2 regions of the Kitasatospora sp. NPDC088548 genome follow, and region 1 is predicted to be linked to the other one. Evidence: riboswitches for the same ligand, from Rfam matches in the RefSeq annotation. Region 1 holds a riboswitch; the other holds the start of a gene.

Evidence for each region. A riboswitch is a leader RNA that binds a small molecule or an ion and turns the genes downstream of it on or off. The one in region 1 is predicted to bind S-adenosylmethionine.
Region 2: it holds a riboswitch for S-adenosylmethionine, as region 1 does, so the genes downstream of both, ACIP82_RS25585 (aminotransferase class V-fold PLP-dependent enzyme) here and thrC (threonine synthase) in region 1, are expected to answer to the same signal.

The regions. Positions count from the first base shown of each region.
Region 1 covers NZ_JBIVMI010000010.1:76,171-80,576, reverse strand. Annotated here, with positions in the region: gene ACIP82_RS15240 (ubiquitin-like small modifier protein 1) at 229-507, opposite strand; gene thrC (threonine synthase) at 536-1,822, opposite strand; SAM riboswitch class I at 1,840-1,972, opposite strand; gene ACIP82_RS15230 (glucosyl-3-phosphoglycerate synthase) at 2,122-3,162, shown strand; gene ACIP82_RS15225 (trehalose-6-phosphate synthase) at 3,203-4,406, shown strand, end outside.
Region 2 covers NZ_JBIVMI010000022.1:2,679-7,084, forward strand. Annotated here, with positions in the region: gene ACIP82_RS25570 (heme-copper oxidase subunit III) at 1-178, opposite strand, end outside; gene ACIP82_RS25575 (hypothetical protein) at 572-997, shown strand; gene trpD (anthranilate phosphoribosyltransferase) at 1,126-2,202, shown strand; SAM riboswitch class IV at 2,321-2,438, shown strand; gene ACIP82_RS25585 (aminotransferase class V-fold PLP-dependent enzyme) at 2,490-3,854, shown strand; gene ACIP82_RS25590 (Lrp/AsnC ligand binding domain-containing protein) at 3,863-4,144, opposite strand; gene ACIP82_RS25595 (rhomboid family intramembrane serine protease) at 4,186-4,406, opposite strand, start outside.

The DNA.
Region 1 (4,406 bases):
CCGTGCGCGCGGCGCCGGTCTCAGCGGCCGGACGGTCACCGGCGATACGGGTTCAGCCGGATTCGGGCGCCGGTGAAAGGGGAAGGGGAGCCCTGTTCCCAGCCGAGCGACACTCTACTCCGACTGGACCCGGAAATATTCCCGCCGAAATGCGGCCGGCCGCCCCCGCGTACGGAATTCGGAATTCCGTACGCGGGAACGGCCGGCCGGGAAGAGCGGCGGACGGGCTCAGCAGCCGCCGGCCACCGCCGGGATGATCGACACGCTCGCGCCGTCCTTGATCTCGGTCGCCAGCCCCTCCGCGAACCGCACGTCGTCGTCGTTGACGTAGACGTTCACGAAGCGGCGCAGCTTGCCGGCGTCGTCCAGGACGCGGGCGGCGATGCCCGGGTGGTTCTTGTCGAGGTCGGCGATGACATCGCCCAGGGTGGCACCCTCGGCGGCGACCTCGGCGGAGCCGCCGGTGTAGGTGCGCAGGATGGTGGGAATGCGGACGTTGGCGCTCATGGCGGGGGCTCTCCTAGCGGGGTGGTGGTCAGGCGGAGGCGAGGCCGGCGTCGCGGAAGGACTCCAGCGTCGGGCGGATGACGGTGGTCATGCCGGAGTCGGAGACGGCGTCCAGGGTCTTCAGGCCGTCGCCGGTGTTGATCGCGACGGTCTCCTTGGCCGGGTCCAGCTGCCCGGTCTCGACGAGCTTCTTCAGCACGCCGACGGTCACCCCGCCCGCGGTCTCGGCGAAGATGCCCTCGGTGCGGGCCAGCAGCTTGATCGCGGCCACCACCTCGGCGTCGGTGACGTCCTCGACCGCGCCGCCGGTGCGGCGGGCGATGTCCAGCACGTACGGGCCGTCGGCCGGGTTGCCGATCGCCAGCGACTTGGCGATGGTGTCCGGCTTGACCGGGCGGATCACGTCCCGGCCGGCCTTGAACGCGGCCGACACCGGCGAGCAGCCGGCCGCCTGCGCCCCGAAGATCCGGTACGGCCGGTCCTCGACCAGACCGAGCCTGATCAGCTCCTGCAGCCCCTTGTCGATCTTGGTGAGCTGGGAGCCCGAGGCGATCGGGATGACGATCTGCTCCGGCAGCCGCCAGCCGAGCTGCTCGCAGATCTCGTACGCCAGCGTCTTGGAGCCCTCGCCGTAGTACGGGCGGAGGTTGACGTTCACGAAGCCCCAGCCCTCGCCGGCCGGGTCGCCGATCAGCTCCGAACAGAAGCGGTTGACGTCGTCGTAGTTGCCCTCGATGCCGACCAGCTCGCCGCCGTAGACCCCGGCCATCACGACCTTGCCCTGCTCCAGGTCGTGCGGGATGAACACGCAGGACTTGAATCCGGCCCGGGCCGCCGCCGCACCCACCGCGCCGGCCAGGTTGCCGGTGGACGAGCAGGACAGCGTGGTGAAGCCGAACGCGCGGGCCGCCTCGATGGCGCAGGCCACCACGCGGTCCTTGAACGAGTGGGTGGGGTTGCCCGAGTCGTCCTTGATGTGCAGCTGAGCGGTGAAGCCCAGCTCACGGCCCAGGTTGTCGGCCTTCACCAGCGGGGTCCAGCCCGGGTTCAGGTTGGGCTTCCCGGCGACATCGGCCGGAACGGGCAGCAGCGGAGCGTAGCGCCAGATCGACGCCGGGCCGGCCTCGATCCGCTTGCGCAGGTCCTCGGCGGCCTCGCCGCCGAAGTCGTACGCGATCTCCAGCGGCCCGAAGCACTCCAGGCAGGCGAAGCTCGGACCGAGCGGAAAGCGGGTGCCGCACTCCCGACAGGACAGCGCGGCGGCGGGGCCGAGGTCAACGGTGAGGGATGCGGGTGCGGCGGTGTCGATAGCCATGATGGCGGAGGCCTCTCTCCTCATCTTCCCCGTGACGCGGTCGCGCCACAGGCCGGAATTGGCACCTGTCCCGCCGGGCCTGTACGACAGCCGCGCGAGAAGGTTGCCGGGACGTCAACGGGCCGTTCCCTCAGTCCCTCTGGATGAGCTCTGTGAAGTTGTGGTCCTGCTCAGCGGTGACCCCGGCGTGCGAAGGTCCGATCGCTGTACGAAGACTGTATCCGAAGGCGTCAACCCCGAACGGGACCGTCCGCCACGCGAGATGCCCCGTCCCACCCGAACCCGCCGAGGAGAGACCCGTGCCCGCCGAACCGACCCCCGCGCTCCTTCCGCAGGCGGCGTCCTGGCTGCGCCGCCGCTCCTGGAGCGCGGCCGACCGCCCGGTCGGCACGCTGCTGGACGCCAAACGGGCGGCGGGCCGGGCGGGCACCGTCAGCGTGGTCCTGCCCGCGCTGGACGAGGAGGCCACCGTCGGCGACATCGTCCGCACCGTCCGCCGCGAGCTGATGGAGCGCCTCCCGCTGGTCGACGAACTCGTCGTGGTCGACTCCGGCTCCACCGACGCCACCGCCGCGGTCGCCGCCGGGGCCGGCGCCCGGGTGGTGCACCGTGACGACATCCTGCCCCGGCTGCCCGCCGCCCCCGGCAAGGGCGAGGTGCTCTGGCGCTCCCTGCTGGTCACCAGCGGCGAGATCGTCTGCTTCGTCGACGCCGACCTGCGCGAGTTCGACCCGGCCTTCGTCTCCGGCATCATCGGCCCGCTGCTCACCGAACCCGACATCCAGCTGGTCAAGGCCATGTACGACCGGCCGCTCGAAGTGCCGTCGAGCGGCCCGTCCGACGCGGGCGGCGCGGTCGTCCCCTCCGGCGGCGGCCGGGTCACCGAGCTGGTCGCCCGCCCGCTGCTCAACCTGCACTGGCCGGAGCTGGCCGGCTTCGTCCAGCCCCTCGGCGGCGAGTACGCGGCCCGCCGCTCGCTCCTCGAACGGCTGCCGTTCCCGACCGGCTACGGCGTCGAGCTCGGCCTGCTGGTCGACGCCCTGGAGACCGCCGGTCTGGACGCCCTGGCCCAGGTGGACGTGGGCGTGCGCCACCACCGCCACCAGGACGGCCAGGCGCTCGGCCGGATGGCCGCCACCATCTACCGCACGGCCCTGGAACGCCTCGACCGCACCCACCGCCTCAAGGCCTCCGCCGACCTGGTGCACCCGCTGCTCACCCAGTTCACCCGCGACCCGGAAACCCGTGCCTTCACCGCCCACACCCACCCGGTCACCGGCCTGGAACGGCCCCCGATGCACACCGTCCCCGAGTACGTGAGCCGCCACCTGCCGCACTGACCGGGGTTTGCCGACCCTGGCCCCCGGCAACGTACCAACCATGGGCGATCTCACGACCGAACGTTCGAGTCCGACCGGCACCGCCCCCGTACTGGTGGCCTCCAACCGGGGACCGGTGTCGTTCAGCACCGCGGACGACGACACGCTGACCCTCCGCCGGGGCGGCGGCGGCCTGGTCTCCGGGCTCTCCGCCATCGCCGACCCCAGCGCCGTCTGGGTCTGCGCCGCCCTCGGCGACGCCGACCGCCGGGCCGCCGCGGAGGCCCCGCACGGCCGCCTCGACCTGGCCGGCCACGACGTCGGCGGACAGGCCGTCCGGATGCTGGACATAGATCCGGAGACCTTCGCCCGGGCCTACAACGGGGTCGCCAACTCCACCCTCTGGTTCGTCCACCACCTGCTGTACGCCACCCCCACCGCCCCCGCCTTCGACGCCGGCTTCCGCACCGAGTGGCAGGCCTACCTGGCCTACAACGCCGCCTTCGCCGACGCCCTCGCCGCCGAGGCGGCCCCCGGCGCCGCGGTCCTGGTGCAGGACTACCACCTGTCCCTCGTCCCCGCCCTGCTCCGCGCGGCCCGACCCGACCTGCGGATCGGCCACTTCTCGCACACCCCGTGGGCCCCGCCCGAGTACTTCCGGCTGCTTCCCGACGATGTCGCGGCCGCCGTCCTCACCGGGATCCTCGGCGCCGACCGGGCCGGCTTCCTCACCCGCCGCTGGGCCCTGGCCTTCGCCGACTGCTGCGAGGCGCTGCTCGGCGCCACCGTCGACCGGACCGCCCTCACGGTCACCCACGACGGCCGCACCACGTTCCTCGGCGTCCACGGCCTCGGCGCCGACGCCGACTTCCTGCGCGACCGCGCCCACCGCCCGGACGTCGACGAGCGCCTCGCCGCCCTCCGTGAGGCCGTCGGCGACCGGCGCACCGTCGTCCGGGTGGACCGCACCGAACTGAGCAAGAACATCGTCCGCGGCCTGCTCGCCTACCGGCACCTGCTGCGCACCCGCCCCGAGTGGCACGACCGGGTCGTGCACGTCGCCTTCGCCTACCCCTCGCGCACCGACCTCGCCGAGTACCGGGCCTACACCGCCGAGGTCCGGCGGCTGGCCCAGGAGATCAACGACGAGTTCGCCACCCCCACCTGGCAGCCGCTGATCCTGCACGTCGACGACGACTTCCCGCGTTCCCTGGCCGCCTACCGGCTGGCCGACGTGGCCCTCGTCAACCCGATCCGGGACGGCA
Region 2 (4,406 bases), on a different contig from region 1:
TCCAGAACTCGGCTCCCTTGACGGAGCGGAGCGTGAAGTACATCGCGAAGAGGGCCGCGAAGAACATCAACTCGGAACTGAGCCAGACGATCGTTCCGACGCTGACCATGTTCGGCCGGTTGACCGATCCGTGCGCGTGCCCGGTTTCTACTGCTGTTGCTGTCGCCACGACGGACATTATGTCGGTCCCTTATTCCGTCTTCACGCCGGGGGGTGTCCCTCGGAGTGTCCGGTGCGTGCGGTATGCCCCCCCGGGGGCCGACGGGGCGTCCGGATGGCGGCTGAGCAGCGGCGTGTCCCTTTTCTGACGGTTCTTCGAAGGCCCCTTCGACCCTGTTGCCCTGCGTGTCGCTGCATGGTTCGGGGGTGGGTGGGGAGTAAAGGAGGGACCGCCGTGTCGACCGTACGGGTGACTGCGAGGTCTGGGGTGACGGGCCGTCCTCCGACTGGGTGAGTCGTGGGCGCGGCGGCTTGAGAAGGGATCGCGCGGCAGGGACCGGCGGCAGGTGATCGGGAGTAGCATCCGGATCAGGCGAACGTGGTCCGGATCACACTTGAGGGAGCAGGGCCCATGGCGTACAAGACCGACGAGACGCTCACCGTTCTCGTCTACAGCCACGACCGCAACACCCGCGAGCAGGTGCTGACGGCGCTCGGCCGCCGGCCCGCCGAGGATCTGCCGGAGCTGTCCTACCTGGAGTGCGCGACGACCCCTGCCGTGCTCAAGGCGCTGGAGAAGGGCGGGGTGGACCTCTGCATCCTGGACGGCGAGGCGGTGCCGGCCGGCGGGCTCGGCCTCGGGCGGCAGCTGAAGGACGAGATCTACGGCTGCCCGCCGGTGCTGGTGCTGATCGGACGGCCGCAGGACTCCTGGCTCGCCGCCTGGAGCCGGGCGGACGCGGCGATCTCCCGCCCGGTGGACCCGGTGGCGCTGGCCGAGTCCGCCGCCACCCTGCTCCGCGCCCGGCTGGAGAAGCGGGCGCCGGTCGCCCGCTGAGCGGTGCCGTCTCACTCCTAGAGAAGGCGGGTGCCGGGGCGGACCGGGGGACCTCGCCGCTCGATAGGCTGATTCCATTCCTACGGATGTCCCCGACCCCGGGGAACCGACAAGAGCTGGAGTCAGCCATGGTGAACGTGCACCCTGCGAACGGCGGCAACGACCCCGCGCAGGTGGTCCGCACCTGGCCGGACATCCTGTCGGCGCTGCTGAGGGGCGAGCACCTGAGCCGGTCGGCCACCGCCTGGGCGATGGACCGGATCATGAGCGGCGAGGCCTCCCCGGTCCAGGTGGCCGGCTTCATGGTGGCGCTGCGGGCCAAGGGCGAGACGGTCGACGAGATCTCCGGCCTGGTGGACTCGATGTACGCGCACGCCGAGCCGCTGGACATCCCCGGCCCGGCCGTCGACATCGTCGGCACCGGCGGCGACCGCGCCAAGACCGTCAACATCTCCACCATGTCGGCGATCGTCGCGGCCGCGGCCGGCGCCAAGGTGGTGAAGCACGGCAACCGGGCCTCCTCCTCGGCCAGCGGCTCCTCCGACGTGCTGGAGAAGCTCGGCATCGGCCTCGACCTCTCCGCGCGCCGGGTCGCCGAGGTGGCGGAGGAGGTCGGGCTCACCTTCTGTTTCGCCGCCAAGTTCCACCCGGCGATGCGGCACGCCGCCCCGGCGCGGCGCGACCTCGGGGTGCCGACGGCGTTCAACATCCTCGGCCCGCTGACCAACCCGGCCAGGGTGACCTCGCACGCGATCGGCTGCTTCGACACCCGGCTGGCCGGGCTGATCGCCGGGGTGCTGGCGCAGCGCGGCTCGAACGCCCTGGTCTTCCGGGGCGACGACGGTCTGGACGAGCTGACCATCTCCACCACCTCGCAGGTCTGGATCGTGCGCGACGGTGTCGTCACCGAGGAGTCCTTCGACCCGCGCCAGGTCGGCATCGAACTGGTCGGCATCGAGGCGCTGCGCGGGGCGGACGCGGCGTACAACGCGGAGGTCGCCCGTCGGCTGCTGGCGGGGGAGCACGGGCCGGTGCGGGACGCCGTCCTGCTCAACACGGCGGCCGCGCTGGTGGCGCTGGAGCTGACCGGTGCCCCGCTCGCCGAGCAGCTGGCGGCCGGGATCGAGCGGGCCGCCGAGGCCATCGACTCGGGCGCGGCGCAGGACGTCCTGAAGCGCTGGTCGGAGGCCACCGCCCGGGCGTGAGAAGGCAGTTGGGGCCGGTGGCGGCGGGTCGCCACCGGCCCTTCGGCGTCTTCGCGGGGTGTCCGGATGGTGAAACCGTGTTTGACCGCCCGGCGGGCGCGACCTAGAGTCTTCGCCAGGTCATGAGTGACAGCGCAAAGCCCCAGCTGGCTGTCCGGCAACCCTCCGTCCGTGGCGGGGTGCCCTGGGTGAGGACCGGGTCACGCGGCAAACCGTCCGGGTGGCAAGCGCGGACACCCGGACGACACGCACTCCCGGGGTCCTGGACCCAGAAGGAGTGCATTCCCATGTCCCTCTCCACCGAAATCTGCGCCCCGCTCGCCGTCCTCGGTCAGGACGTTCAGGTCCCGCTGGTCAGTGGCGAGAAGGTCACCTACGCGGCGCTCGACTACGCGGCCAGCTCCCCGGCGCTCCAGCGGGTCTGGGACGACGTCGCCGCCTACGCCCCCTACTACGGCAGCGTGCACCGCGGCGCCGGCTACCTCTCCCAGCTCTCCACCGACCTGTTCGAGCAGAGCCGCCGCACCGTCGGCGAGTTCCTCGACCTGCGCGAGGGTGACCAGGTGGTCTTCACCCGGGCCACCACCGACTCGCTCAACCTGCTCGCCGGGGCCGTCCCGGCCGGCACCCGGGTGTTCGCCTTCGAGACCGAGCACCACGCCTCGCTGCTGCCCTGGCGCCACGCCGGCCTGGCGGTCAGCTACCTGCGCGCCCCGCGCTCGCACGCCGAGGCGGTCGCCGCCCTGGACGCCGCGCTGGCCGAGGCGCCCGAGGGCCCCAAGCTGCTCTGTGTCACCGGCGCCTCCAACGTCACCGGTGAGCTGTGGCCGGTCGCCGAGCTCACCGCGACCGCCCACCGGCACGGCGCCCGGGTGGTGCTGGACGCCGCCCAGCTCGCCCCGCACCACCGGGTCTCGGTGCGCGAGCTGGGCGTGGACTGGATCGCCTTCTCCGGCCACAAGCTGTACGCGCCGTTCGGCGCCGGGGTGCTGGCCGGCCGAGCCGACTGGCTGGACGCGGCAGAGCCGTACCTGGCCGGCGGCGGTGCCACCCGGACCGTGGCCCGGGAGGCCGACGGCTCGGTGGCCGTCCAGTGGCACACCGGCCCGGCCCGCCACGAGGCCGGTTCGCCGAACGTGATCGGTGTCTACTCCATCGCCTCGGCCTGCCGGGCGCTGACCGAGGCCGGTTTCGACGCGTTGGAGGCCCGGGAGCAGCAGCTGATCGCCCGGCTGAAGGCGGGCCTGGCGGACGTCCCGCAGGTGAAGGTGCTGAACCTGTTCGGCGCCGACTCGGCCCGGGTGGGCGTGCTCTCCTTCGTGGTCCAGGGCTGGAACAGCTCGCACTTCTCGGCCGCGCTCTCCGCCGAGTACGGCATCGGCGTGCGGGACGGCCTGTTCTGCGCGCACCCGCTGGTCCGCACCCTGCTCGGCGACGAGGACGTCGCGCCGTCCGAGTGCGGTGCGCCCGAGCCGTCGCTGCCGGGCGAGCGAAGCCTCAACGCGATCCGGGTCAGCTTCGGCGCCGGCACCCCGGACGAGCACATCGACCGCTTTCTGACCGCCGTCCGCGAGCTGGTCACGGACGGGGCGGCCTGGAACTACCGCAACGAGGGCGGCCGCTGCGTCGCGGACACGCGCCGCGCGGGCTGATCGTCCCGCTATTCGTCCAGGCCGAGGGCGAAGGCGGCTTCCAGGTCGTGCTGGGAGTAGGTGCGGAAGGCGATCTGGGTCTCGGTGTGGGCCACCCCCGGGACCTTGTTCAGCCGGCCGGGGATGACCTCGGCCAGGTCGTCGTGCCGCCGCACCCGCACCATCGCCACCAGGTCGTAGCCGCCGGTGACCGAGTAGACCTCGCTGACGCCTTCGATGGCCGCGATCGCCTCGGCGATCTCCGGGATGCGGTCGACGCTGGTCTTGATCAGGACGATGGCGGTGATCACTGTTCGGGCTCCTTTGTGGGGTGCCGCCAGGGTATCGGGCGTCAGACGGGCCGTCGCGGGGGGCGGCCGGCCGGTGTGCAGGCGTACAGGAAGCCGGCCGAGAACCCGATGACATGGACCAGGTAGGCGACGCCGGGGCCGGCCGAGTGGACCGACCACCACTGCAGGGCGAACCAGAGCCCGAGCACCAGCCAGGCCGGGAACCGCAGCGGCAGGAAGAGCAGCAGCGGGACGAGCGTGGTCACCCGGGCCCGCGGGTGGA